DNA from 2 places in the Psychrobacillus sp. FSL K6-2836 genome. Region 2 is predicted to be linked to the other one. Evidence: riboswitches for the same ligand, from Rfam matches in the RefSeq annotation. Region 2 holds a riboswitch; the other holds the start of a gene.
The links. Region 2 has a riboswitch for preQ1 ahead of queF (preQ(1) synthase). Riboswitches for the same ligand answer to the same signal wherever they lie in the genome.
Positions count from the first base shown of each region.

Region 1: linked by a shared signal. The riboswitch ahead of MKY37_RS14970 (QueT transporter family protein) and the one ahead of queF (preQ(1) synthase) in region 2 are both predicted to bind preQ1.

Region 1 covers NZ_JBBOOM010000001.1:3,135,663-3,151,230, forward strand. Annotated here, with positions in the region: gene MKY37_RS14930 (phospholipase D family protein) at 1-244, opposite strand, end outside; gene MKY37_RS14935 (hypothetical protein) at 439-990, shown strand; gene MKY37_RS14940 (histidine phosphatase family protein) at 1,077-1,622, shown strand; gene MKY37_RS14945 (hypothetical protein) at 1,872-2,000, shown strand; gene MKY37_RS14950 (ring-cleaving dioxygenase) at 2,337-3,314, shown strand; gene MKY37_RS14955 (ABC transporter ATP-binding protein) at 4,013-4,975, shown strand; gene MKY37_RS14960 (ABC transporter permease) at 4,976-5,620, shown strand; gene MKY37_RS14965 (glycine betaine ABC transporter substrate-binding protein) at 5,625-6,518, shown strand; gene MKY37_RS14970 (QueT transporter family protein) at 6,561-7,043, opposite strand; PreQ1 riboswitch class I at 7,050-7,094, opposite strand; gene MKY37_RS14975 (MBL fold metallo-hydrolase) at 7,210-8,409, shown strand; gene MKY37_RS14980 (DUF3006 domain-containing protein) at 8,396-8,641, shown strand; gene MKY37_RS14985 (CD3324 family protein) at 8,881-9,144, shown strand; gene MKY37_RS14990 (FusB/FusC family EF-G-binding protein) at 9,562-10,203, shown strand; gene MKY37_RS14995 (NUDIX hydrolase) at 10,220-10,861, shown strand; gene MKY37_RS15000 (3D domain-containing protein) at 10,878-11,444, opposite strand; gene dapF (diaminopimelate epimerase) at 11,810-12,664, opposite strand; gene ypfJ (KPN_02809 family neutral zinc metallopeptidase) at 12,738-13,586, opposite strand; gene MKY37_RS15015 (S66 family peptidase) at 13,708-14,739, shown strand; gene MKY37_RS15020 (NAD(P)/FAD-dependent oxidoreductase) at 14,743-15,568, shown strand, end outside.
Region 2 covers NZ_JBBOOM010000001.1:1,846,141-1,861,708, forward strand. Annotated here, with positions in the region: gene MKY37_RS08540 (amino acid permease) at 1-1,393, opposite strand, end outside; gene MKY37_RS08545 (dimethylarginine dimethylaminohydrolase family protein) at 1,485-2,252, opposite strand; gene MKY37_RS08550 (dimethylarginine dimethylaminohydrolase family protein) at 2,266-3,138, opposite strand; gene MKY37_RS08555 (IclR family transcriptional regulator) at 3,289-4,026, shown strand; gene MKY37_RS08560 (hypothetical protein) at 4,509-5,132, opposite strand; gene MKY37_RS08565 (VUT family protein) at 5,308-5,847, opposite strand; gene queE (7-carboxy-7-deazaguanine synthase QueE) at 5,894-6,622, opposite strand; gene queD (6-carboxytetrahydropterin synthase QueD) at 6,615-7,088, opposite strand; gene queC (7-cyano-7-deazaguanine synthase QueC) at 7,092-7,751, opposite strand; gene queF (preQ(1) synthase) at 7,866-8,366, opposite strand; PreQ1 riboswitch class I at 8,497-8,543, opposite strand; gene MKY37_RS08590 ((deoxy)nucleoside triphosphate pyrophosphohydrolase) at 9,465-9,881, shown strand; gene MKY37_RS08595 (DEAD/DEAH box helicase) at 9,897-12,785, shown strand; gene MKY37_RS08600 (hypothetical protein) at 12,956-13,222, opposite strand; partial or broken gene MKY37_RS08605 (SMI1/KNR4 family protein) at 13,484-13,564, opposite strand; gene MKY37_RS08610 (alpha/beta fold hydrolase) at 13,564-14,544, opposite strand; gene MKY37_RS08615 (SMI1/KNR4 family protein) at 15,150-15,568, opposite strand, start outside.

The DNA of each region.
Region 1 (15,568 bases), 1.3 Mb from region 2:
CTTCGTCAAATATATAGTTTTCGTGTACCATGCCAGTTCCTTTTCTGTCCTGTGCAAAGGTTAAGTCAGTAATCATCTCAACTGAATCTGTATTATGTATTTCCCCTTTAAAGGAAACGCCTTCTGGTAAAGGCTTATATGTATGCCATAATATAACTGCAATATAGAAAAGTACAAATACTCCTAGTGAACCCATCACGATTCTCTTCTTTTTGCTCCATGGCTTCCTTTTCTTTTTAGCCATTTTTCTTCCCCCTATTAATCTCTTTGTAAGTGCTTTCCCTTAAACAGTCGATTACAAACTATTAGTTGGTGAACACGGGAGATTATTTTAACCGAGTACTTGTTGTTAGAAATAGGAGACAATGAAAAATATAACTAAAAATTAGATAAGTGCTATAGTAAAATACATACACTACCCTTTTAGGAGCTGATAAAATGGAAGCACAGATTCAAAGGTATTTTGACGATTTAAAATCACCAATCAAAGAAATGAAATATGAAGCATACAAAAGTTTATTGGCGGTTACAGAAAAAGAAGTAGACTGGGCATATGAGGTTTGGGATAAATTATTACAAGACTTAAACAATCGAGACAATCATAAAAGATCACTTGCAGCACAATTTCTTTCTCATTTAGCAATAAGCGACCCTGAGAAGAGAATGCTTAATGATTTTTCTTCATTGTGGAAAGTGACAAAAGACCCTAAGTTTGTTACTGCAAGACATAGTTTGCAATCCATATGGAGAGTAGGTTTAGCAGGAGTTGAACAAAAAGAGCTGCTTATTAATCACTTGACTGATCGCTTTAGAAACTGCGCCGAAGAAAAAAATTACACATTGATCCGATTTGATATTATTCAAGGTCTTAGAAATCTATATGATGAGACAAAACAAGAAGAAATAAAACAAACCTCACTTGATCTCATTGCAACAGAAGAAGACAGTAAATATCAAAAGAAATATGCAACTGTATGGAGAAATACATAGGGTTCTACTCAATATTTTGTATACTTAATAACTTTTAAGCTACTTAGATAGCTCTTTTTCTTATTATAATAATTAAGGAGTATGAAATGGAGATTTCATTGATAAGGCACGGTAAATCACAATTAATAGAAAATGATAGAATAGCTTTTGCAGACTTTAAGAAGTGGGTTGAAAAATATGATTTTAATGGAGTATTTGAAGAGTCGGTCTATCCTGTAGGGACAATCGAAAAAGTAACAGCTGCGAAGCTTGTAATTACAAGTGATTTGAAAAGATCTGTTGTTTCAGCAAAATTATTAAATTCAAAAACAAAAACCATTTCTGACTCCTTGTTTCGAGAAACCGAGTTACCCGCTAGTCCAAGAATATTATTAAATATAAAATTAAAGCCAAATACATGGGCAGTTATTTTAAGATTGCTATGGTTTAGCGGCTATTCTAATCAATGTGAATCTTTGAGTCAGGCGAGATTAAGGGCAAAGAAGGCCGCGCAGCAATTAATTGATCACACGAATGAACATAAATCAATCGTTTTAGTTGGTCATGGTTTTTTTAATATGTTAATCACCAAGGAATTAAAGAAGATGGGGTGGAAAGGTAGAACAAGGACTGGTGCAAAACATTGGAATTGAACGACATATTCCTGGTTTGACTAGAGGAAGAGGTTTAGACAAAAAAGGAGAGTAAATATGTTTGTTAAAATCTATCAGTACCATATACAACAAGATAAGGTTGAAGAATATTTAAGTATTCAAGAAAAAGCCTCAGAAATCTATAGCAAATATTTAAATTTTCATACAATGTAAATCAATAGCAAAGATGATGAAACAAAATGGATAGAAATTTCTAGATATGCAGATGAAAAAGAATACAATAAAAGTATGACCATTATAAATGAGCAGAAAGAGATTCAAGAGCTATTTGCAAGATTCCAATATCTTTTAGTTACAGATAAGAAAGAAGTATGGGAAGAAGATTTTATTGAAAAGAGAGAAATGGGTAGCTTATAAAAATAATATATTTGGTGTTATATTATTAAATATGTTTGTAGATCATAAATAAATCCACTGAGAAAGACAATGATTACGATTACTAAATATGAAAACAAAGATAGTAATTGCATTTGTGATTAAGAATGTTTAATAAGTATGATACGTATTTTCAGCAGCAAGTAGAAACTGTCTTAACTGGGACAGTTTTTTTATTTGTGAAAAATTACTCTAATAGGTGGTTTTCTTTTGTAATTTGGTGGAAGAATGGAGTTGTTGACATGTTTTTTTATTCATGATAAAATTACTTCGAATTGAAGATAATTAAATTAAAGACAAAATATTGGAGGAATATATATGAATCACTTAAAAGGTATGCACCATGTTACTGCAATTACAAGCAGTGCTGAAGAAAATTACAAATTTTTCACTTATGTATTAGGCATGCGACTCGTTAAGAAAACAGTCAACCAGGATGATATTCAAACCTATCATTTGTTTTTTGCAGATGATGTTGGGGGAGCTGGAACGGATATGACGTTCTTCGATTTTCCAAACATTCCAAAGGGGACGCATGGTACAAATGAAATATACCGTACGGGCTTCCGTGTACCGACTGACGCGGCTTTAGATTACTGGGTAAAACGTTTTGATCGACTAGATGTGAAGCATACTGGAATCCAAGAGCAATTCGGAACTAAAGTATTGTCATTTGTAGATTTCGATGATCAACATTATCAACTAGTGTCAGACGAAAACAATAAAGGTGTTGCAGCAGGTACACCATGGCAAAAAGGTCCGATTCCACTAGAGTATGCTATTACCGGTCTAGGTCCGATTACTATTCGTATTGCAGAATTTGATTATATGAAAGAAGTGCTTGAAAAGGTTCTATTATTTAAAGAAATTGGACAGAACGGAGCATTTCACTTATTTGAAGTAGGTGAAGGTGGTAATGGTGCACAGGTTATTGTGGAAAAAAATATCATTCTTCCACCAGGTCGTCAAGGTTTTGGAACAGTTCACCATGCTGCTTTCCGAGTTGAAGATAGAGCAGTGCTAGATGAATGGACACATCGTATGGAAAGCTTCGGCTTCCAGACATCAGGATTCGTCGATCGTTTCTTTTTTCAATCATTGTATTCGAGAGTTGCAAACGGAATCCTATTTGAATTTGCAACAGATGGTCCAGGATTTATGGGAGACGAACCATATGAAACTCTAGGAGAAAAACTATCATTGCCTCCTTTCTTAGAACCAAAACGAGAACAAATCGAAGGACTAGTGCGTCCGATCGACACAGTACGTAGCACCATCGAGTTTGTAAAAGAATAATAACAGAGTGAGCCGCTTCCTGAAGGAGGCGGTTTTTGCATGCGTACATTTGGAAGTGAAAGTAGATACTTTTGACTGTTCTAAACGAGAGCCGCCAAGGTCTAAACGAGAGAGTCTGTTCTATGCGAGAGAGATCAGCCTCTATACGAGAGAGAAACTGTTCTATACGAGAGCCGCCGAGGTCAAAACGAGAGAGCCTGTGCTATGTGAGAGAGATCAGCCCCTATACGAGAGAGAAATTGTTCTATACGAGAGCCACCGAGGTCTAAACGAGAGAGCCTGCAATATGCGAGAGAGATCAGCCCTTATACGAGAGAGAAATTGTTCTGAACGAGAGCGACCGAGGTCAAAACGAGAGAGCCTGTGCTATGCGAGAGCGATCAGCCCCTATGCGAGAGAGAAATTGTTCTAAACGAGAGCCACCGAGGTCAAAACGAGAGAGCCTGTGCTATGCGAGAGCGATCAGCCCCTATACGAGAGAGAAATTGTTCTAAACGAGAGCCGCCGAGTTCTAAACGAGAGCCACCAGTAGCTATACAAGAGAGCAAGTTCCCTATACGAGAGAGCACAACATAAACGATGATTTCCACAAACTCCAAAATTTTTCACGAAATAGATCGGATAAAAGGCTTTATCATAAACTTTTTAGGGTAAATATAGTAGAAACTAAATATAGTAGAAGAAAGGAGGCCAGTGATTTGATTCGTTTTGAAAATATTATGAAAGTATATCCTGATGGAACGAATGCTTTGAGGGATGTCTCTTTAACAATTCCGAAAGAGCGATTAGTGGTCATTATTGGACCGAGTGGTTGCGGTAAAACTACCCTATTAAAACTGATCAATCTCTTAGAAACTCCTACGTCTGGTGAAGTTTACGTGGAGGATAAAGCAATATCCACTATAGATCCCGTTGAGCTACGTAAAACGATTGGATACGTTATTCAACGAATTGGCTTGTTCCCTCATATGACGATTGAAAAAAATGCTGCGCTTGTACCGAATTTGAAAGGATGGCCAAAGGAGAAGACGACAGCTCGAATTCATGAGTTAATGAAGATGGTTGGACTTGAACCCGACCAATTTCTACGTAAATATCCACTTGAGCTAAGTGGTGGTCAGCAGCAAAGAATAGGTGTTGTGCGGGCGCTTGCTGCGAACCCGGATATTATTTTAATGGATGAACCATTTAGTGCACTGGATCCGATAAGCCGTGAACAATTGCAATATGAGATAAAGTATTTGCAGGAAAAAATAAAAAAAACAATCATTTTTGTTACTCATGATATAGATGAGGCATTAAAGATTGCGGATATGATTGTCGTCATGAAAGATGGAATGATTGAGCAAGTTGGAACACCAGCAGAGATAATAGAAAACCCTATTAATGACTTTGTGAAAAACTTTATTGGGATCGAACGTATCAATAGAAAAAAATCGGTTGGCAAAAGAGAGTTACAGGACTTCGCTTCATTTTTTGATGGTGAAAGGGGATCTCATTATCTAGAGGTTGACGGTTCTATGTTAGTGGAAGAAGCTATCGCTTTACTGGAAAATGAAAGTACGAGAGGGCTGCTAGTAATGCAAAGTAATAAGGAGCTAGGCTTTGTTAACCAATCAATACTTCTTCGAGCAATGCTTGTAAAGGAAGAGGTGTTATAAGTGAGTAATTTTATAGAAACGATTCAAAGTCGTTCAGATTTAATACAAGAGGCATTTATGCAACATATTTACTTATCCTTTATAGCTTTAGCAGTAGGGATTGCAATTGCCCTACCTTTAGGGATATTAGTTGCAAGATATCGTAGAGTAGCGGAGCCAGTTATAGGAATCACCGCGATCTTTCAGACAATTCCTAGTTTAGCATTATTCGGATTTCTCGTTCCACTAATAGGAATTGGTGCTAAAACAGCTTTAATCGCCCTGATCATTTATGCACTTTTACCAATATTACGTAATACATATACTGGGATTTCAAATATTGATGAATCGATGATAGAGGCTGGAAGAGGAATGGGTATGACGAAAAGTCAGCTGCTTTGGCAGATTGAATTTCCGCTTGCTTTGCCGTTTATAATGGCGGGTATTCGAACCGCTACAGTTCTGACTGTAGGTATTGCTACACTGGCAACATTTGTTGGAGCAGGTGGGTTAGGGGATGTAATTTACCGTGGATTGCAATCTTATAATAATTCGCTCGTTTTAGCTGGTGCATTACCCGTTGCATTATTAGCAATTCTATTCGATCTACTATTGAAATGGATTGAGAAAAGAGCTACACCAAAAGGAATGAGTACTGGAGGATGATGGGATGAAAAAGTTAATAGGGATAGTGGGACTTGCAGCAATAATGCTTTTAAGTGCCTGCTCGGATTCAGAGGAAACATTAGTAATCAGTGGGAAACCATGGACGGAACAATTTATACTTCCTCAGATTTTAGGACAATATATTGAGGGAAAGACAGATATTGATGTGGAGTATAAAGAAGGTCTAGGAGAAGTTGCAATTATGACTCCTGCTTTGGAAAAAGGCGATATTGATCTATATGTGGAGTATACTGGCACGGGCTTAAAGGATGTTTTGAAAGAGGAATCTGCGGTGGGAGAAAGCTCAGATAGTGTGCTGGAAAAAGTAAGAAAAGGCTACGAGGAACAGTTTGAAGCTACATGGTTGAGCCCACTTGGATTTGAAAATACGTATACATTAGCTTATACAAAGGATAATGGGTACAATGCAGAAACTTACTCTGATTTAGTAGAGGCTTCTAAAACTAGTGATATGGTATTTGGGGCACCTCATGCTTTCTATGAAAGAAAAGGAGATGGCTTTGACGATCTAATAAATACGTATCCATTTGTATTTTCAGAAACGCAAAGTTTAGATCCAAATGTGATGTATGAAGCGTTGAAAAATGGAGACGTCGATGTGATACCTGCATTTACGACTGATGGACGTATTGAGCGTTTTGATTTGCTAACGACAACGGATGATTTAGGCTTTTTCCCTAAGTATGATGCAGCTCCAGTCGTGCGTATGGAAGCATTAGAAAAATTCCCGGAACTAGAAAATACACTAAACGAGTTGGCTGGTCAAATATCTGAAGAAGATATGCTAAAGATGAATGCAAGAGTAGATATAGATGGCGATAAACCAGAGGATGTTGCTCGAGACTTTCTAGTAGAGAAAGGTTTAATAGAAGAATAAAAAAACACCCGGTTCTAGAATACTAGAATCGGGTGGAATTATTTAGATTAGAGTCTTGAAATTCAGTCGTCTATCTAAAGCAATAATAATCGGAATACCGACGGCCAGTACAGCGAATTCACCAGCTGCAACGGTTAACCATGTATAGAAGAATGGGAAATCAAGCGCAAGCATTAATTCAAATGCGATAATACACATGGTAATTGTAAAGAGAACTGTATTAATAACCATGCGAGCGATGTTTCCTTTAACATATTTAGTTGCCAAAATCGTTAGTGATAGCGTAATAATAGAATGAGCTACTCCAAATGTTAGGTCGTAAGCGGCCATTGGAGAGAACATGTTTGTGATGAATACTCCTAATACAATTCCAAAAAAGTATTTTTTATTAAATACGATTAAGTGATTAAACATCTCTGCAATACGAAACTGTACTGCACCAAATGCAAAAGGAGCCACTAGTAGAGATACCGCAACATAAAGAGCGGCAATTACACCAGTTACTGCAATAGTCTTTGTTTTCATTATCATTTCTCCTTAGTTTTTTTACGTGGGAGGTTCTCGAACCACGTTAGTTTTCACAAACAGTTATTCTATGCGAATAGTTATCAACTGTCAAGGGAATTTGTAATATATGAATTTTGTTTTCCTATGGTAGAATGGTACACAGCAACGAAAAGGAAGGTTTTATATGAGAAAGATAGTAATGATAGTTTGTATATGTATGGCAGTTTTGCTTAGTGGTTGTACACTAAATCAGCAAACGAACAAGACATTAGAATCTTCTCAGGTACCAGTCGAGGCTCGTAAAGAGATGAAGGTCCATTTTCTAGACGTAGGGCAAGGGGATTCTATTTTAGTACAATCTCCAAGCGGAAAAAATTTACTAGTCGATGGAAGTACAAAAAAAGCTGGAAAAGATGTAGTAGATTACTTACGAAAGCAGGGAGTTGAAAAACTAGATTATGTAGTGGCAACTCACCCTGATGCCGACCATATCGGCGGACTGATTTCCGTTTTGAACTCTATATCTATAAAAAACTTTGTGGATTCTGGTAAGGTACATACCTCTCAAACATATGAGGAAATGCTACAGCTTATATTAGATAAAGCTATACCGTTTACCGTGCCAAATATTGGTGATAATATCTCATTAGATGATGAACTAGATATTAAGGTTTTAAATGTAGGGGATGATTCAGATGATAATAATGAAGCATCTATTGTATTAAAAATATCTTATGGGGAGATTTCCTTTTTATTGATGGGGGATGCTGATACTGTTGTGGAAAAGGAAATATTAGAACGCGCAAACGTAGAAGCAACTGTTTTGAAAGCTGGACATCATGGTTCAGACACGAGTAGCTCAAAAGAGTTTATCGAGGCAGTAAATCCAAAGGTTACTATTTTAAGTTATGGTAAAGATAATTCCTATGGTCATCCGGATGCGGAAGTTATGTCGAGACTGGAACAAATAAAAACACAAATATATGGTACTGCAGAAGTTGGCAATATAGTGGTGGAAACGGATGGGCAAGATTATAACGTATTAACAAATGGAAGTGTGGAGCCATCTGAAATTGCTGATACAGCAATAGGCATTAACATTTCTAGTAAAGATCTTCGAGGTGAGATAGTCGGGATTACCAATTATGGTGATACTGCTATTATTTTAAAAGACTGGCAATTAGTTTCAGTAATTGGCAATCAAATATTCAAGTTTCCAAATATCAACTTACAGGCTGGGGAGACGATTTATGTAACAAGTGGTTCAGAAGCAAAAGAGGGCTCAGGCTATCTGAAATGGACGACTGGACAAATGTGGAGAAATGATGGGGACGCAGCCACATTATTGAATAACAAAGGAGAGATTGTGAGTGAACTCGAATAAATATACATTAGACCGTTTTGAAGGGGACTATGCAGTCTTTTTGAAATATCCAAATGAAACTGAGAGCCTGCTTGTCCAAAGTTCTGAACTAAATGATAAGGTAAAAAAAGGAGATATAGTTAATATTTCAATTAAAGAAGAAAAATATAAGATTGAACCTTTAGCTGAAGAAACAGCGAGCCAGAAGGAAAGGATTAGCCAATTACTTGAACAACTAAAAAATAGAACCTGATGAAAGTTTCAATTTATTGGTTCTGAAAAATTTTCACTTGTATTAAAATAGGAAATAGCGAACTTGGAGGTGAGTGGAATGGCAAATAGTAGGATCTTGCTAGACAGTGCAACGCCTCATGCAAAGCCTAAAGATGAAAGGGCGATACTTTGTATGAGAAGTTATAATATTTTTATCGCCATTTCATAATGTTGGCTTTGCACCTTATTTAGATAGTAAAAATAAGGAGCGAGCGTAAAATGACATATATTAAAGCAACTTCCGTTTTACCTGAGGAGCTAGTGAAGGAAATTCAAAAGTATATTCAAGGGGAAACGATTTATATCCCAAAACCGGGAAAAACTTATAAACAATGGGGAACGCTTTCTGGGGAAAGAAAGCGGATTGATGAGCGAAATAATTCTCTAAAAGAAGCATATAGAAGTGGGATTTCCATGGAGCAGCTTGCAAAAGAGTATTATCTTTCTATCGAAACTGTTAAGAAAATTATTTATACAAAGTAATAAGTATACACTGGTAGCTCCTATAGGGGCTGCCAGTTTTTTAAAAGAAAAGAAAGTATAAAAACATGTAGCGTGAACACTGGGTTTATAGAACTTAGTAGTATGAATAATACGAATGATTTCCGTTTTAGGTGGACGCGTTCCGCGGGGGGAGCGATGAACCATCACCGCCCTTTCGGGTACGTAGTGATGTTTCATCTTTCTCCCTCATCCCGCTGGAGTCAAAAGAAGCGAAATCAAAGCCCTTCGAAAACGATAGAAGCAGGTTTTGATCTTCAGGGACAGGGCGTCTTTTTGACCGGTTTTTCTTATGATTTATATGGTGAAAACAATTCCTAATCATCTTATCCGTTTATTAAGCAATTACTTTTCGATACAATTGGACTAATGAAAATAATTATGAATGGAGAGGGATATATGAATCCTTTCATTAGAAGTGATCAATATAACTTTATAAAAAGACAAGCGCAAACATTGGTAAATGGACATGCCACTGTAAACGATCGTGCGGTTTTAAATGCCTTACAAGCATTATCATACGAGAAGGTATTCGGATTATTTGCGGAAATGACAGTAGACCAAAAAAGTCTATTGAATCCGATTGTAGAAGTAAAAGAAAAATTAGATGCCGAAGAATTTTTAGAAACTCTAAAGCCCTATGTCATTCCATTTAAAGAAATTAGCGAGACTGCTATTAAAAAGATTTTTCCGAAGGCGAAGAAACTCAAAGTTCCTTCATTAGAAAGTATTGATTTTAAGGAAATATCTTATTTAGGCTGGTTAGATAAAGGGTCCAATAAAAAATTTCTCGTTGTTGAACACAAAAACAAATTAGTCGGAATATCTGGTGGTTATAAAGTTTCGAACAAAAAAGGAATTTGTGCATTATGTAATCGCACAGAAGAAATTGGAATGTTTACTTCATCGGTCAAGGGTGTAACACAAGATGCCTTTATTACGAGAGGGAATTATATTTGCCAGGATAGTCAAAAGTGTAACGAAAACATTATTTCATTGGAAAAATTAAATAATTTCGTAGAGCTTATTCAAAATAAATAAATGAAGAGGTATTAATATGGAACAAGAACTACTAAAAGTATTTGACGAGGAGCATAACCAAATAGGGGTGGAGACCCGGGAGGAGATTCATAAACTTGGTTTGTGGCATGAAACATTTCAATGCTGGTTTATAGGTAAACATGAGGGAAAACAATATGTTTACTTGCAATTACGAAGTGATTTGAAAAAAGACTATCCTGGACTGTTGGACATTACTGCTGCGGGGCATTTACTCGCGAGTGAAACAGTTTTTGATGGGATAAGAGAGGTGAAAGAGGAGCTCGGTATAGACGTGCTCTTTGAGGAATTATATTCACTTGGTGTTATGAAGTATTCTGTTAAGACGGGTGAATTAGTAGATAATGAATTAGCTCATGTATTTTTGTATGACTGCGTATTGGAATGGGAGCAATTTGCGTTACAGGCAGAAGAGGTTTCAGGAATAGTACGTGTGGAGATTTCGGAGTTTGTTAAACTTTGGAAAGAGGAATTAAAGGAAATAGAAATCTTCGGTTTTAAAATGAATGAAGAGGGTGCTAAAAGTCCGATTCACCAGGTTGTTGGAAAAACGAGTTTTGTTCCACATGATCAGTTTTACTACGAAGAAATTTGCAAAGAAATGATATCTTTTTCATTAAAAAACCAACTTTCTAGTTAAGAAAGTTGGTTATATTCTATTCTAAAATTTTGATTTTTACACTTTTGCGACCCCATTTATAGGCCTCGCTTTTCGTTGGGAAAAATACATCTATTTTATTTCCTTTGATAGCACTTCCTGTATCTCCAGCTATTGCATAACCATATCCTTCGACATAAACTTTCGTACCAAGTGCAATTATTTTAGGATCTACTGCGATGACCTTTACATCCGGATTACGCTTGAGATTGATGCCTGTGCTAGTGACACCAGAGCAGCCATTACAGGTTGCTGTAAATGCACTTGCAGTAACAACAATTTCTTTTACTACCTTATCATCTGTAGATCTTGAAGGTGTTTTCGGTTTCTTTGCAGCAGTTGCCGCTTTTGATGAGATTTTTAACTTTTGGTTAAGTTTAATCGTATCTGATTTTAAATGATTCCATGATTTTAAAGTTGATACAGAGACTTTGTGCGTTTTAGCAATTTTATACAAAGTATCGCCTTTTTGAACAGTATAAGTTGAAGATGCGGCTAGGCTTGTGCTTGTTCCGCTAACCAATAATGCAAATGTAATAATGAGTGTCCCAAGAATTCTTCTCAAATACTCTACCCCTTGCTATTTAGTCTAAGCACATCTTACCAGGACTTTATTACGAGAGTATTACGATGACTTACCAATATCGTTACAAATCTTAATAATGTTACATCTGAAAATTAACATTCGCAGATTATAGTTTATTAAATAGATTTGCGTTTTATACCAATGGAAACTATATTCCCTGCTGATAGCTCTTAAATATCTTAAGGTAGCCCATAATTCCTCCAAGCTAATTGCTCAAACGGACGAAAGCCCATAAATTGCTCAGTTTAGCCCATAACCCCTCATCAATAACCCATAAACAAACGAAGGTAGCCCATAAAAAAAGAACCTCACTAGTTTTCACTAAAAGGCTCTCCGGCAATCAATCAATTTATCGGCTCTATTAAAATCTCTCCATCAAACACACTTACTGCGGGCCCTGTCATAAATACTCCTTCATCGGTGTAGCGTATAACAAGATCACCACCTAATAGTTTTACAGTTATATCGGCGTCTTTGTCGCAGTGTCCATTTAAGACAGCAGCCACTACTGCAGCACAAGCGCCAGTTCCACAGGCAAGTGTTTCACCACTGCCCCGTTCCCATACGCGCATATAAATAGTCTTGCGATTTTCTATCGAGATAAACTCTGTATTTACACTTTCCGGGAAAAACGAATGATGCTCAAATTTAGGTCCAATAAGTGGTAAGTCTACTAACATTGGATCTTCCACAAAAACAACACAGTGAGGATTACCCATTGATACAGTTGTGATATGATATGTTTTTTCTTCCACCTCGAAGGGGAAGTTTATTAGCGGATTTGATGCTTTTGAATGAACAGGTATAAGAGTTGGCTCTAAAATGGCTTTGCCCATATCTACTTTAGCGGAAGTCATTTTGCCATTTTCGATAAAAAGTTCAATTGTTTTAATGCCACTTAATGTATCGATGGTTAACACTTCTTTTGTGGAAAGATTATTATCGTACACGTATTTGGCAACGCAGCGGATAGCATTTCCACACATTTTTCCTTCACTGCCATTTATATTGAACATACGCATTTGAGCATCTGCTATATCAGATGGGCATATTAATACAAGTCCATCTCCACCAATACCAAAATGTCGGTCAGAGATATGCTTGCTTAGTGTATTGGGATTATCGATAGCATGCTCAAAACAATTAATGTAAATATAATCATTTCCGCAGCCATGCATTTTTGTGAATGGTATTTTCATCTTTAGCGTAACTCCTTTTGTCGCAATCTTCTTAGTTATCCCATTATAACATACGGGTCATTGAGAAAATATGTTATGGAGTTTTGCTATTAAACGTGTCCCCACCTTGAATCGTGCCGTTTTCATAGCCTTTATAAAACCAATCTTTACGCTGTTCAGAGGTACCATGTGTGAAACTTTCAGGAACGACATAGCCCATCGCCTGTTTTTGAAGTGTGTCGTCTCCAACAGCACTTGCAGCAGTCAATGCTTCGTCTAAATCTCCTTCTTCAAGATAGCCCAGACCTTGCGCATGTTTTGCCCATACTCCGGAGAAATAATCTGCCTGAAGCTCGAAGCGGACAAGGTATTTATTGAATTCTTCCTCATTTAACTTCTGACGCAGGGGCATTACTTGTTCAGTTGTACCAAGTAAAGTTTGGACATGGTGCCCGACTTCATGTGCAATCACGTAAGCCATTGCAAAATCTCCTGGTGCATTGAACTTCGTTTGTAATTCTTGATAAAAGCTTAAGTCGATATATAATTTTTGATCACCCGGACAATAAAATGGTCCGACTGATGCACCTGCAGCACCACACGCTGAATTGACGCTATCTGTATATAACACTAAAGTTGGCTCTACATAATCTAAGCCGTTTTCTTGGAATATTTTAGTCCAAACCTTTTCGGTATCAGCTAGTACAACGGAAACGAATTCCGATAGCTCTTTTTCTTGTTCAGTCTCCTCATAGGGTATACTGTTCGATTGATCTGTTGTACTAAGATTACCCGTCAAATCATCAGGGTTTCCGCCAAGTAATGTAACAATGATAATAATAATTAGTCCTAAGCCGCCGCCTACTCCGGCAATAGCTTTACCTCCACCCATTCCTCGACGGTCTTCTACATTGGAGCTGCCGGCTCGACCTTTCCATTTCATCTCTCGCACTTCCTTTTCCATTGCAAATAGTATGTATATTATTTTTATACCCAATAATTTTTAAATTAGACATTCACAGAGGTACGATTGCTTTATAATGTATAAAAAAGGGGGATTTTTCATGCTTATAAAACCAAAAATGCTAAAAGCTGGAGACAAGATAGCTACAATTAGTTTGTCTTGGGGAGGAGCTGGCGAACCTGAGCTACGATGGAGATATGAACAAGGGGTAGATAGATTACGTAATGTGTTTGGACTGGAAGTTGTGGCAATGCCAAATAGTTTGAAGGGTGGCGACTATTTATATGAAAACCCACAGGCACGTGCAGAAGATTTAATGAATGCATTTAAGGATCCTTCCATTAAAGGGATATTCTCTAATATTGGTGGTAGCGAAAGCATTCGATTATTACCTTATATTGATTTTGATGTAATTCGAGAGAATCCAAAAGTATTTATAGGCTACTCTGATTCTACTGTAACGCACCTATTCTGTCATAAAGCAGGGATATCCTCCTTTTATGGACCAGCTATATTAATGGATTTTGCGGAAAATGTAGTGATGCATGAATATACCGTAGAGGCATTGAAGAAGGCTTTGTTTGCAGTCGATGCAATTGGTGAAGTGAAGCCTGCAACTGAATGGACAAGTGAACGACTAGAATGGATTGTTGAAAACAAAGATAAAAAACGGAAGATGAATCCAAATAAAGGGTATGAACTACTACAAGGTTCTGGGGTAGTGCAAGGTAGATTAATAGGAGGCTGTATCGAAGTATTAGAATTTGCAAAAGGCACATCGCTTTGGCCAGCAGAAGAATATTGGAAAGACAGTATTTTATTTTTCGAAACGTCTGAGGAGCTACCAACACCTGGTCAATTAGAATATTGGCTCCGTAATTACGGCACTCAAGGAATTCTTCAGCAAGCAAAAGGAATTATTTTTGGTAAGCCACAAAATGAGAAATACTATGAGGAATATAAAGAGTCTATTCGTTTAATCATGAAAGAGCTTTCCTTAGATAATCTGCCAATTTTATATAACTTGAACTTTGGACATACGGAACCTAAATTTGTTCTTCCGTACGGGGCAAATGTGGAAATTAATTGTGAAAATGTAACGTTTTCTATTTTAGATAGTGGAGTGGAGTAATTGATGTCTTCTTATATAGTTGTAGGTGGTGGAATTTTGGGAGCATCCACTGCATATCATCTCGCAAAACGAAATGTGAAGGTTACTCTAGTGGATCGTCAGGATAAGGGGCAGGCATCCGCTGCAGCTGCTGGAATAATTTGCCCTTGGATTTCCCAAAGAAGAAATAAAAAGTGGTACGCATTAGTTAAAAATGGTGCACATTATTATAAACAGCTTGTGGAAGAGTTAGAGGCTTTAGGAGAAACTTCCACAGGCTATAAACAGGTGGGGGCTATTGCACTTCAAAATGATCCGAAAAAACTTCAGAAAATGCTAGAGCGAGCTCTGGAAAAAAGAGTGGATGCACCGGAAATTGGTGAGTTGAAAATATTATCACCAGAAGAGACGAAAGTACAATTTCCTCTAATATCAGAAGACTTCACTTCCTTATATGTGGAGGGTGCTGCTCGAGTAGACGGCGGTGGGATGCGCGATGCATTAATAAGCGCTGCTAAAAAGCTTGGGACAGAAGTGATCTATGGCAATGCCACATTTTCGAATGGTGTTTTAAAAGTGGATGGTCAGCTAATGGAAGCAAATGCAATCGTATTTACTGCAGGTGCGTGGGGCAATGAGTTACCACAGAAGCTTGGTGTTGATATGAAAGTTAGTTTTCAAAAAGCACAAATCATGCATTTTCTAGTGAATAATTTGGACACTGGAGAATGGCCGGTCGTGTTGCCTCCTACTAATCAGTATTTATTAACATTTGATAATGGGAAAGTTGTAGCAGGGTCTACATACGAAGAAAATACTGGTTATGATACAGAGGTGACAGAGGCTGGTA
Region 2 (15,568 bases):
ATTCTGCTTTATTATTTTTCTTTTCTAATCTCAATTTGTAGAATAGCATACAGGCGATGAAAAACCCTACTCCATAATAAAGGCCTACGCGCTGTGTCGGATCAAACGCTAAAAATACTAATATCAGTAAACAAAACGCAATACAGATTATCGGAACTAATGGATAGAAGCGAACTTTATAACCTAAATCATCCAGTTTTCCACCATTCTTCATATACTGGCGACGAAACATTAATTGAGATGCCGCAATTCCCATCCATGAAATAGTAACTGAAATCCCTGCGATCGACATCAATAAAACGAATACTGTATCTGCCTGCATTACACTTGTTAATAATGATAGTAAAGAAAAAGCCATCGTAAATATTAAAGCAGTAAGTGGAACTTTTCGTTTAGATAAACGACCGAATATCTTTGGGGCCATACCTTCCTTTGCCATCGACCACAATAAACGGGTTGAAGCATATAGACATGAATTCCCTACTGACAAAATTGCAGTTAAAATAACAAAATTCATAATACTACCAGCATACGGTATACCCGCTAAATTCATTAAAGTAACAAATGGACTTTCAAGCAGCCCAAGTTCGGATGCTGGGAAAATAGCAGATAATACAATAATAGAAGCAATATAAAACACGACGATTCTAAAAATAATTGTTCGAATAGCTTTTGGGATATTCTTTTCTGGATTTTCCGTTTCTCCTGCTGCAATACCTACTAACTCAGAACCTTGGTAGGAGAAGATAACATTCATCATTGTAACAAAAACAATAGCAATCCCTGCTGGAAACAGTCCTGTAGGTGCTAAGTTAGTCGCAAATGGCGTTGCTCTTTCTTCCAATGGAATAAGGCCAAAAATTGCTGCAGCCCCAATGATTATAAACAGAACTACCGCCACTACCTTAATGCCCGCAAACCAAAATTCCGCTTCAGCAAAAGCTTTAGTTGTCAGCGCATTCAAAGCAAATAATAAAACCATGAAAATTGCACACCAAATCCAGATTGGAACATCTGGGAACCAATGCTGCATTAGTATGCCCGCAGCGGTAAACTCGACACCAGCCGTAGCAGCCGAGCCTACAAAATACATCCATCCAAGTGAAAATCCTGCAGATGGACTAATAAATCGCGTCGCATAAGTTTGAAAAGAACCTGTTACCGGCATATGAACAGCAAGCTCTCCAAGACAGATCATTACCATATACAAGATTAACCCACCAAATAGATAACCAAGTATAGCCCCTCCTGGACCTGCCTGATTAATCGTATAACCTGCATTTAAAAATAATCCAGTCCCAATTACCCCACCAAGTGACAACATAAGTAAATGACGGCTTTTCATCGAGCGGTTTAATACATTTTGTTGTGCTGAATCGCTATTATTAGACATACTATTCCCTCCCCCTTGTTATCTCTTTAACTTAATCTAATGCGCTTATTATTTCTGATTATTACGGGTGGCTGGCACCCGTAATAATTCGTTAGAATCTCAATGATAGGCAACTAAGACCGCCGTCTTGCTTACGAACTTCAGACATATCAAGTTCAATTGTTTCATAGCCAGCTTCGTTGATTTTGCGTTTTGTTTCGCTGTAGCCTTCTGGAATAATTACATATTCGTTTACACGAATGCAGTTTGCTGAGTATTCATCTTCATTAGTTATAATGATTTTGTCGTATGATTCAAAAGCTGGATGATCGACAAATTCACCTGCAACGACCATTTTGTTATTCCCTAAATATGCGATACCAGTTTTCAAATGGAAGAATTTTTGTAACGGGATGATTGTTGCTTCAAAACCTTCGCCTTCTAAAATTTCTTTTAACTGATGTGCACCTTCTTCATTGGTACGTTCAGAAATTCCAATATAGAATTTATTGTCCGCTTGAAGAATATCTCCACCATCAAGTGTTCCAGGTGATTTTATATAATGAAACTTCTTATAAAAATCTTTTAAAGCGCTTTCAATTTCAACAATTTCTCCATTTCTAGATTCCGCTCCCGGATTTGTAACAACAGCAAATCCAGATGTCAGCACTGCAGCATCTTCTACAAACGTCGAATCTGGGAATTCTTCACTTGCTGAAAGCAGTGTTACCTCTACTCCACATTTTTTTAGTGCCTCCACGTAAGCCTTATGCTGAACTAATAGTTTTTCATAATCCGGTTTCCCAAGATCGGAAGTTGTTAATCCTTCTACGTAGCTTTTACCTGGCGTTTTTGCAATTACATTTTGAAATTTACTCATTTCATGTTCCCCCTTAATTTCTAATAACTGGACTTGTTAGACATGTTGGACCACCAGTACCTAATACACTGATTTCTCGTCCTTTGTATTCATAAACTGTTGCTCCCGCATCAAGCAATTGCTGTTTCGTCGATTCATTGCCTTCGACTATTACACAAACACGTGGTGCAAGCGCTAGTACATTACATCCAAGATTATCGTATTCTGCTTTTGGTACCTCTACTAATTGAATACCACGCTCTATCAGTAACTGACGGAAAAATACTGGCATCAATGGTGAATGTACTGCTGCCAAATCTTTATCAACCATACTGATGAAAGACATCAAATGTAAGCATTCTGCTTCTCCTTGATCATGTGGAAGCTGCACTACGATGAACTCATCTACATATGGGGCTGTTATTTCTTTTAGTTGACGAATGGCTTCGTCGTTTGTACGATATCCGCGACCCACTACAAGAGTTTTATCATCTAACCAGACGATATCTCCACCGTCTGATACTGCTTCACCAGTTAACTCTCCAATAATCGGAATCTCTTTTTCTTGTAAAAAATCTTTATAAATGGCTGCTTCAGGCTGTCTTATTTTCTTGCCTGATTTTAAAATAATGGCACCAGCTGGCGTAAGTTTCACTGGGTCATGTGCGTAAATTGAATCTAAACCTACTTTGTCCGATTTCGGCAGATAATCGATTTGTGGTACATGCTTTTCTAAAATTTCGATGAATGTTTTATATTCACGCACCGCTTCTTCAAAATTAGGTTCTTCTAGGTAATTGAATGATCTCCACTTATCCGATAAGTGTTCTTGACTAATAAAAGCTTCGTTCGGATGCTTTACAATTACTCTCTCTAATTTTTTATACATAGATGAGTTAAAAGACATTTCTACTCCTCCTTTTCCGCATATCGGAAAACGTTTCTGAATAGCGGAAATATTATATTTAAAATATATGCGTTTCATGATATGATGTCAATATATTTCGAATATTTAAATGCTGTTTTTTCGAACAATATAAAATAGGCGGTGATTCATATGCAATCCATTACTCGCGCGATGTCTGTTGCAAAGGTTTTAGTAGCACATGCAAATGATAAAGGAATAAGTATTTCTGAGCTTTCCAAACAATGTGAGCTCCCACTGAGCACGATGCATAGATTATTACAAGCGATGATTAAACAAAGCATGGTAGAGCAAGATGAGCACTCCAAGTTGTACCGTCTTGGCATGGTTTGGTTAGAGTATGGTCTACAAGTGTACGATACGATAGACTACGTCAGTAAAGTCAGACCAGAGCTAGAACGCTTGTCTAAAGAAGTAGAAGAGAGTGTCTATTTAAGCAAACCTGTTGGGATAGAAGCAATGATTGTAGAAAGAATTGATAGCGAAAATAATCCAATCCGAATATACGACCAACTAGGATTGCGTATTCCATTGCACATCGGTGCTGCCAACAAATCAATACTTGCAGCCATGCCTAGTTCCCAATCAGAAAGTATATTGTCACAGCTTTTACCAGCAGGAGAAATCCCCAACTTTTCACAAACACTTAGCCAGATTACGAAGCAGGGATATGCAATAAGTCACTCTGAACGAACCGAAGGCACTTCTTCAGTCGCAGTCTCTATCAAGGACAGTCTTGGACAAATCATCGGTGCCATAAGCGTTGGTGTCGTCAGCTTCAACCTAACGGAAGAACGACTCGCATTCTTAACAAGTAAAATAATCGAAACCGGTAATAATATTTCCGCTAAACTAAAATCTAGTAACTGAAATCAGATACAGGATCCCTTTAGTGTCTTTGGTCGCTGACTAACTGGAATAAAATGAAAAAAAGAGTAGCCGTCTTATTCGACAATCACTCTTTCTATATAACAGCATTAGAAAATGACTCTGCGCAAGAAACAAACATAATTGTTTCTTGCACAAGGCGATTTTTAAAAAATTAAATTCCAAACAAAAAAGAGTGACCCCTAAGGACCACTCTTTTTTGTGCTGTCATAGCTGCTCGGAGGGGAAGAAAGGAAGTTTCAAATCCTTTGGCACCTGTTACCCGAGATTTTATAGATTTTTTATCGCTGAATATTGAACGTTAGGATATAAGAGAGTTGATGGTTAAGCTTTTAATTTTAAAGGTTGAGCTTTAAGCTTTATAGCCATACGCAAATGTTGATTGTAAGAGCAGGGATTAACCCAGACCCTGCAAACGGGGAAACTTTTTTCTTTTTCACTATAACAGCAAGTTTTTAAACTATTTATTGTTTAATAGTGATTAACGTGCGTGCATTAATTTCACTTAGTGCTACATCCACGTCATCTTCAAAAGATTCGATATCTAGAGCCATTTTTGTCGCAATTTCTTTTACATGAATTGGATCAATCAGTTTCGTTTCCTCGGATTCCCAAAATAACTTTTTGTAGCCTTCAACCGCAGTTAAATCGGTTTTACCATCTTTAGAAATCATATTATTTAACTGAGTATCTAATCTATCTTGGGCAATTTCGTTATTAACTTCTACTTTTTCTTGAGACTGAGCATAATCGGTATTCATTTTACGAAGGAGTGTTTTTTCGATTTCAATAAAGTTTTTACGCTCAATCGCGTCGGCCACCGTCATTTTTACTCCAGAAACTTCAACTATAGTTGTTGCATTCGATTCTACAATCGATTTTTTGATTTGCTTTCTGCGATCCATCAAATCCTTTATAGATTGTATACTTTCTTTTGCTTCCTTTTCAAACTCATCAACTGTCTTAAAACCACGAATATTCTCTTTCGGTTTTTTTGACGCCGCGAAAGTCGTTTCGTTAATCTTCTTTAAGATGCGTGCATCCAATGTCTTTAACTCACGCAAAGCTTTTGTAATAGAAATTTCCATCGGCGTTTCACTCCTCAGTTGTCTCTTTATCGTAATTATTAGTCTACTGGAGATTACTAGGCTATTCAAGTAATAGCTTTCCACGTAATGATGATTCCCAAAACTAAACTTCTAACCTAACAAATAGCCTTCCAAATCTATGGAAGGCTAAAATAAATATTACATTTTTATATAGTCATTCAGAAAGTAAACGCTTTTCCTTTATTACATAAACCTGATTCAAAATCAGTGCCCCAATCATCTGGATCACGGTTTTCACAATAATTTGCCCTACAATCGCAGCTGGTACTGCTTCCCATGGAAGAAAATTCGCTCCAAGAGGACTCAAGCCAATTATTACAAAAATCACGGAATCCAGGAATCCTCCCACAATACCACTATAGAAGACACGCCAAGCCATTGGTAGTTTTAGTCTTGTGTAAATCTCTGTATCTGCTGTTTCAGCTACAACAAAGGAAATGGCTGAAGCAAGTACAATTAATAGAGTATCCCCTAACATAAATGATGCTAATGCAGAAAATGCTAAAGCTACAAAAATGAATAAGTATGTCTTCGCTCTACCGTATTTGTTTTGCACAAGATCCCTAAAAATGAAGGTAGCTCCTATTAACAGCGTTCCCATAGGGACAATGAACATGCCAAGCTGTAATGGTGCAAAAGCTGCGGTTACGACATTAGCAGTCACAATAGATATTAAATAAAATAAAATTCTCATGATGTTACTCCTTTAGTTAAATTAAATACAGTTTTACGGCTGACCACTATACGCCTCTTTTATTTCCCCAAACAAGGGCGTGCAGCTGTGGCAGTACTTTGACATCTCTTAATTCTTCATCCTCAATCACCCAGTCGATCAGCTCTTGGTATTTCTTTAATAAATGGCTGATTAGCTGTGGGTTGTCAGTCGTCGTGATATCATCATTACCAATCTGGAGATAAAAAGGGATTGTCGGGTATCGAAGGTGAACTTGCTTGGCATATTCATAATCCTCTTTATTGAAAACGACTATTTTGAGGGATGTATGCTGCTCGCTATTTCGATTGTTAAGCTTTTCGATGATATCCGAAAGCACAGAAAATTCCGTGATCATTCCGGAACTGGGAGGCTTTGGTGAAATCGTCAGTTCATCGATATCATACAGCCACTCCTGCCATCTGCTTCCCTGTGTCTCCACTCCGATCTTTATGTCGTTTTCCTTTAAAATAGCAATAAGTGCATCCAAGTTTCGAAGGAGTGCCGGATTTCCACCCGAAACCGTGACAAAAGAAAAACCACTGCCTCCAAGACGTTTTAACTCAGACCAAATCTCTTCTGCAGTCATTTGGACAATGAGATGCTTACCACTACCATCCCATGTAAACGATGAATCACACCAAGAACAGGAATAATCACAGCCTGCAGTCCGCACAAACATTGTTTTCTGGCCCACTACCATTCCCTCGCCTTGAATCGTCGGTCCAAAAATCTCCATAATGGGTACCTTACTCAACTTCCATCCACTCCCGTCTTGCTTCAGCATAGCTTGTCGGAGTTTCATACAGCCTGATAAATTCTACACGTGCCCCATTAAATCGTTGCTCATCAAGCAAATGTTCAGACAACTTCCCGTAAATCCAGACAACGATATTCTCTGCCGTCGTATTCATCGTTGGAAGGGTTTCATTCAAATAACGATGATCCAAATATATCTCTATCTTTTGTTTCCATATTTCTTTTATATCGCCAAAATCAATCATCAAACCGCAGTCATCCGTGTATCCACTCAATCCTAATACGGCACGATACGTATGGCCGTGCAGATTTTTACATTTCCCCTCATAATTATGTAAATGGTGGGCAGCATCGAAGGTAAATTCCTTGCTCACGAGAACACGCTTTGAATGATACTTTAATTGACTACTTTGAATATCTTCATCTATTTTTTGAAGCTTATCGACAATTCTAAAATCAGTCATGTCTTAGGACCCCTTCTTGAAGCTTAAATACTCATCAAGCCCTCTATTTCTCAGCTTACATGCTGGGCACTCCCCACAGCCATCCGCTATTACTCCGTTATAACAGGTCAACGTTTTCTCTCGGACAAACTCGAGTGCTCCAAGCTGATCTGCCAGCTCCCATGTTTGTGCTTTGTTCAACCACATTAGTGGTGTATCAATCACAAAGGTAGTATCCATAGAAAGATTTAGTGTTACGTTTAGGGATTTCACAAAAATATCTCGACAATCCGGATAGCCACTAAAATCAGTTTCACACACGCCAGTAACGATATGCTTTGCTCCTACCTGGCTCGCTAAAACACCGGCAAATGATAGAAAGAGCAAATTTCGACCTGGTACAAAAGTCGACGGCAATCCACCATCTTCTCCGTCCTCTACTTTTATGTCATCTCGTGTCAATGCATTCGGTGCAAGCTGATTTAAAATCGACATATCCAGTATGTGATGCTTTACACCAAGCTCCTTAGCTATCTCCTTGGCACACTCGATTTCTAGATTATGTCTTTGCCTATAATCAAACGTCACTGCCTCAATCTCTTTAAAACGTTCTTTCGCCCAAAACAGACATGTCGTACTATCCTGTCCTCCACTAAACACAATAATTGCTTTTTCCTGCTTCATCCATAAAAACTCCCTTATAATGACAAAACAGCACCCTAAGAAGGAGTGCTGTGTCTTCTTAGTTTTTTTAAGAGGGTAGCTAATAACCTCTTCCTTCAATAAGGATTATTCTACTTAACGATTATCGATTTTTTCTGGATATAGATCATGGTTCATCAAACGAAAATCCGCCATCTCTACATATTTCGTCCCTGGTCTTCCATAGTTACACCACGGATCAATCGAAATACCTCCGCGTGGAGTGAATTTCCCCCAGACCTCAATATATCTTGGGTCTAGCAATTCAATTAAATCGTTCATGATGATGTTAACGCAGTCTTCATGGAAATCACCGTGATTTCTAAAGCTGAACAAATACAACTTCAACGATTTACTTTCTACAATTTTTTTATCCGGAATATACGAGATATACATCGTTGCAAAATCCGGTTGATTTGTAATTGGGCATAAACTTGTAAATTCTGGGCAGTTAAATTTAACAAAATAATCCCGAGTAGAATGAAGATTATCTACCGACTCCAATACTTCAGGTGCATAATCAAATGAATATTTTGTGCCTTGGTTACCTAACAATGTTAAATCCTTTAAACCTTCATCATGACTTCTTCCAGACATAATAAAAAACCTCCTATAAAAAATGTTTCCCAACACTTTCAAAAGAGGCTTCACAAACCAATCTATGCAAACAAAAGGATAAAAACAAAAAAAGCCACGTCCAAAGTATATGGACATGGCGAATAGTCATGTATCCATAGTTTTTTATAGAGGGTATAAGCTATGAACCTCTCCCGGTCAAGTACGGGTACTAAATCATAATATAGAATATTGACCAAAACGTCAAATAGACATTTTAGTCATTGAAACCACTTAAATCTTTTTTTAAGAGATTCGAAAACTTTTTTATAATATCATGCATAAATTCGAACTAGATTGACTATATTGTTAATAGAATAAGAGATTAAAGGAGGAGCAAAAATGAAACATCCAATTTATTTACCGGAACAATTACCAGAAACAACTGAAGAGTTATTGAAGCTAATATTACAAACTATCTTAACCTAGGAGAGATTTAGATTATCAAAGAGACTCGGAAACATTATAAAAGTAGATACCTCTACTTATGTGGAGATATCTACTTTTTGTTATTCATTCCGAACTAATCCAATTTGTATATCAATTGCCACCGTCGTAAATTACTATATATTCTTCCCAAGTTATTACTTTCACCAATCAGCCCCTACTACAATAATGTGCTCCATCAAAGATTCAAAATAAAATCCTTCATTCATTAGATTTCCGCCCTCGAGCTAAGCTGTGTAATTCATATTCCTTCCATACTTTTATCCGAAGATATTGGGTAACTAGCATTGTATCTAGCTTAAATCTGCTTATACATACAAAATTAAAGCTCTCCTCTTCAACATAATAACTAGTACAAAGACCATTACCCTCTATTAATATCCCCTTAGCCACAATTTCATCAGAATCATTTAAAAGTTGAATAACCGTTATTGCTATGTTGTAATTTGTAATTTGTAATTTCAATGGACCCTACCAATGCTTTTTACTAAATTGGATCGGAATCATTTTGATTTCGCTTAAAAGATCAAATACATAACAATCAGTAAATTCCAATCATTTGAAGTTTCTTGCTGCTCATCACTTTAAAATCAGCTATGATAAAGATATAAACTAAATTTAGGGTGGTAAATAATGAAAAAATTAGTCCACGTTGTCGGGGCAATTATTGAAAACGAGAAGAACGAAATATTTTGTGCGTTAAGAAGTCCGGTTATGTCACTTCCAAACCTTTGGGAATTCCCTGGTGGTAAAATTGAACTTGAAGAAACACCAGAACAAGCTTTACAACGGGAAATTACAGAAGAATTTAATTGTACAATTGAAGTTGGTCAAAAAGTTGAAGATACAACCTATGAATACGAAAAATTTATCGTTAGACTAGAAACGTATCAAGCAAAACTATTAGAAGGTATCCCTATTGCAAGGGAGCATGCTGACACGAGATGGGTAACTCGGGAAAACTTACATACACTTAATTTTGCAGCCGCTGATATTCCAGCAGTTGAAAAAGTAGCAAATGAAAAAAGTAGTTCGGAAAATCTGAAATGAAATGATGTGGTTTAAATGGATCAACTGATTCGCAAAATGAAGAATTCATTACATAAAGGTTTTATTGATCAAAATAATCCTGTATCAGGAAAGTTTAAGCCTAAGCTGCTATCAAATAAAGCTCATGAAAATGTTTTATCTACTCTTCTTCAAGAAATGAAAACATGCGAAACCTTCACTTTTTCCGTTGCCTTTATAACCGAGGGTGGACTAGCAACTTTAAAAACTATGCTATTCGACCTTCAGTTAAAGGGTATAAAAGGTCGTATTTTAACGTCTACTTTTTTAAATTTTAATCAACCCAAAATGTTTAAAGAACTACTAAAACTAGAAAATGTGGAAGTCCGTCTAACTGGTGTCAAAGGTTTCCACTCAAAAGGATATATATTCGAACACACAGACTATTATTCTTTAATAGTGGGAAGTTCTAACCTAACGGATAGTGCTTTAAAAGCTAACTATGAATGGAATGTCTATTTAACTTCTTTAGAAGATGGAGAAATCATCCATCACTTCAAAAATCAATTTGAAGAGGCTTGGAACGAGTCCATCCCTTTAACCGTAGAATGGATTAACAACTACAATTTGAATTATGAACAGCAGCCCTTCGTTAAACAGACAACCTCAAATGTATTTCAAGTGAACACAGAGTATCTAACAAACCAATTAGCAGATAGTCTAACTATTCAGCCAAATAAAATGCAAATTGATGCGCTGAAACAGTTAAAGACTCTCCGTGAAACCGGAGCTAAAAAGGGGTTAATTATCTCTGCTACCGGTACAGGAAAAACATATCTATCTGCTTTTGATGTTCGTAACTTTGCCCCTAAAAAAGTGCTCTTTGTCGTCCATCGAGAACAAATTTTAAAGAAGGCTCTTCAAGATTACCGAAAAATATTAGGTGGTCATGAAGATGAATTTGGAATTCTTTCAGGTAATTCAAAAGATACAAATGCAAGATACTTATTTGCCACAGTTCAAACACTATCCTCGCAACGGTATTTACAACAGTTCGCTAAAGAAGAATTTGACTATATTTTAATAGATGAAGTACATCGTGCAGGTGCAGATTCGTATCTGAATATTATTAATTACTTTGAACCTGATTTCTTACTTGGAATGACGGCCACTCCTGAACGAACGGACAGTTTTAATATTTTTGAACTCTTTGATTACAATATTGCTTATGAAATTCGACTTCAAGCTGCTCTTGAAGAAGAAATGCTTTGTCCATTCCATTACTTTGGCGTGACAGATTATGAGAGAAATGGTGAAATAATTGATGATACATCTACTTTGCAACATCTTGTATCACATGAACGCGTCCACCATATTCTTGAAAAAATTAAATACTATGGCTATTCCGGAAAGCATGTACGAGGTTTAATCTTCTGTAGCTCCAAGGCAGAAACACACGCATTATCGACAGTTTTAAATACCAAAGGTTTAAAAACTGTCGCACTTACAGGTGATAATTCACAACCTGAAAGAGAAGATGCTATTAGTAAATTAGAGCGATATGAACTAGATTATATTTTAACTGTAGATATTTTTAATGAAGGTATTGATATTCCATTTTTAAACCAAATTATCATGCTTCGCCAAACACAATCAAGTATAATTTTCATCCAGCAATTAGGACGTGGACTACGCAAGCATAATGAAAAAGAGTATGTAACTATTATTGATTTCATCGGAAACTATAAAAATAACTATTTGATCCCTATTGCCCTTTCTGGCGATCAATCCATGAACAAGGATAATGTCCGACGTAGAACGGTTAATACAGATTATATCCAAGGTGTTTCAACAATTAACTTTGAAGAGATTGCTAAAAAACGTATTTTTGATGCAATTGATAGTAAAAAGTTAAAATTGTACAATATGGAGTTTCTCACGACTCCTTACAAAGAATTAAAAAATAGATTGGGTAGAGTGCCCCTTCTAATTGATTTTATAAAGAATAATTCTATTGACCCGGAAGTAATCTTTGTAAAAAAGAAAAATTACCTTGATTTTTTAGTAAGTATGAATGAACCTGTAACAAATATAAATGATTATGAACAAGCAGTATTAACAATGTTTTCTCAAGAACTTATAAATGGCAAAAGAATTCATGAAGTTTTATTAGTTCAAAATCTAATAAAAATAGGTGAAATTTCTAAAACAGATTATCTAAAACTATTAAGTGATTATGGAACTTATATTGATGACGAGACGATTTTTTCAGTAGAAAATTTATTATCATTAAATTTTTTCGTAACAACTGCTCAGAAAAATTATGGTTCAAAACCAATAGTAATCTTAGCAAACGGAAAATATAAACTAAACAATGAACTACAGAAAAGCATAGAGAATGATCACTTCATGAAAATGTTGGAGGATATAATTCTATGTAGTTTTGAAAAGAATAAAAAATATAACAAACAGACTCCTTTGACTATATATGAAAAGTATTCTAGAAAAGACGTATGTAGAATTTTGAATTGGAGTAGTAATGAAGAAGGGACATTAAACGGCGGCAGAGTTAAAATGAATACCTGTCCTATCTTTGTAAACTATCATAAAACTAACGAAGAGAATTTAGAAGTGAAATATATGGACGAGTTCTTATCTACAGACATATTTAAATGGTGTTCAACTAAAAACAGAAAAATTACAGCTAAAGATATCGCACCAATAGTAAACTCTTCTGCAGCAAACATAAGTGTTCATTTGTTTGTAAAAAAACATAATGGTGAAGGAAAAGATTTCTATTACCTTGGTAAAGTTGTGGTAGATTCAGATAGTGCAGAAAACGATACTCTTATAGATAAAGGTAAAGTGTACAATGTTGCTACAATGAACATGATTCTAGAACAACCCGTACAGTACGATATATATCATTATTTAGTGGAAGAATAAAAATACGAACAAAGAGGAGTATCCTCACCAAAAATTCTTAACTGAGGATACTCTTTTATCTTAAAGTAATATTATTCTCAAAGATTATTAAGAGAAAATCCTACATTAAGGGGAGGAGTCAATCAACGATAAGTTGAGACTTTATATTTTATTGGTTAATAAACACCTTATTATAATTCTTTAAATAGTTTTTCTGCCTTATGCAATTCTCCTAATAACGGATGTTGGTAGTTATTATATCCATCCATGTATGCACGTACTCCACCACTAATATTTATTCCTTCTACGTCTTTGTTATTTTCTAAGATCTCTAATGCATCCTTATATCTTTTATATAAAAGCTGCAAAATTCCACTATTTATTTCATTTACATGATTTATTTGAAGATTATTTATTACTAGCTTTATTTGTTCGAGCAACTGCTGTTTCTTATCCATACCAAATTCTCATCCTCTTTAAAATGGTATACTCTCGCTTCAATTTTCTGGTAGTTTATGTTTTAAGATACTTTTCATTACCTTGTCGCCGATTTGGGTTTCTACAAAATCATGGAAATCTTTCCTTCCTTCTTGTATAGTATCCCTGATTAACTTAAATTTTCTTTACACAGGATCGAACCATAATTATAACCTTTAGTGTTTTCTATCAGTATCATCACAAGCATCACCTAAATTAGTGAAGTCACTTCTCAACAAACATCAATATTGACTCCTATTATTTATCAGACGTTCAAGTAAATCTGTAAACAAAGTTGCTATAACTTGTGACTCCCCCACAATCAATCATTTGCAAATGCATCGGTAAATTCATTAACATATTTACTCATTTCCTTGTATTGAGTCCAGTGCAGATAATGATGTCCTTCTAGAGGAACAATTTTATGTAAAGACACATTACGTAATTCCGATTGATAAAAAGTAATATTTGATTTTCCTTCCTCATTCACTTTTTTATCGTTTGTCGTAAAAATCATAACAGACATATCTGAAGGAAACATTAAATTACGCGTTTTTTTAATGTTATTATTTATTTCATTTGCTTCATTTACTACATTTTTGTTATACCCTCTCTGTACAGAAAGGATTTTGGTCATTTTTAAATTTTTTTCTGAATAAGTTCCTTCGTCTGCTAAAGGAAGGAAGTCTTCTGGACTTAAATTTAATGCCAATCTCGCAATTCCCGTGGGGGCGATGTAACTCATATACTTGGGCATTGTTGGAACAGATTCATCAAAATACTCTAAGGCATTAGGTAAGGTGGGATCGATTCCTATAATAGCTTTAATTTCCTCTGGATATTTATTTGCATAATACATACTATAGACCCCGGAAATAGAATGGGGCATCAATATATATGGCCCTTCGATATTCGATTTTATTAAAGCTGTTCTTAGTTCCTGTACTAAACTCTCCACTGTTCGATCCTTATCTGTTAGGTCGCTCCAACCATAACCAAAAGGCTCTACCACAACAACCTTATTTCTTTTTGACATCTCATCAATTAATGGCTCAAAATCCAATACAGGTGCTACCGTACCTAAACCACTTAACAAAACAATTGTATTTGGCCCCTCTCCTTTTGTATACACGTGCATATTCTTTCCATCCACCTCAACTAATTTATCTAATGCTGGGTAACTCTTTTGTTCATATGCGACCATAACTTGATGGAAAGCAACCCAAATAAGGAATAATGCAGCTAATGCTAATACTATGTTTCTAATAATAATTCGAAATCTAAACCTCTTCTTGGTTTTCACTTTCCCCACTGCTTTCTTATTAAATTTGCCCCTAGATTCAAGACCAAAATCTTTCTATCTTTATATTACGATAAATATTTTTTTTAGTTTCAATCCTCCATTTTTTTGACCAATAATAAAGCGAGGGGAATTCCCCTCGCTTTCCTTTTTTGTACAATTGCTAGCTCGATTAAGAAAGAAGAGTTTTGTATATTTCTCGTCTGCAATTTCTTAGGTTGACTGAATTTGTTTAGCTTTTTGATAAGTTTTAATAATCATTTTTATATTTAATTTATTGTTTCATCGTCACGAGCTTTGACATTCTCGTTAGTTTAGCCACGCTTCCATGCGTACCTAATTCTTAATATCATCTCGCCCATTTCTCATCCTTTTTTATTGTCCCTGTATATAATCAAACTCCATGATGGTACTACCTTCATGAGCTATTGATTTTACAAAACATTATTAATGTAATTTCCTTTTCTTAAAACTCTCAACAAAAAAGCACTTGTTGCCTATTAAACAATCAAGTGCTTTATAACTAGCTGTATAATGTTATTCATTGTTAATACTTCTTTTTATTCTTCAGTGTCCTCATATAAGTTATCCAAGAATTCATCAAATAATTAAGCTTCGTACAAACTATTGAGGAATAATGTGAAGTTTTCTGAAATTAAATTAACGTAATCATTTTTTAACTCATTATCCTCTTCAAAGTAATCCATATCACAAAAATACACTTTATCCTGCTCACTAATTGTTAAACAAATCAAACTGTCAGCAGGATCTACACCAATAGGAATTAAATTAGAAGGGACTATCTTGTTTGTACAATATTTCTCATAAAAGCTCTCTAGATTTGAATCTGTTTCTTTCGATAAAGGTAGAAACAACATTACTGAGGACGTAATAGTTCCATCTGCTGTCTTAAATCTTCTTTTTACTGGTTTACCACCGTTATTGAGAAGCAAAAACCTCTTATAATTTTCTGGCAGATTTATACCATATTCATTCTCGAATGCCTCAATATCTTGACTAACTAATG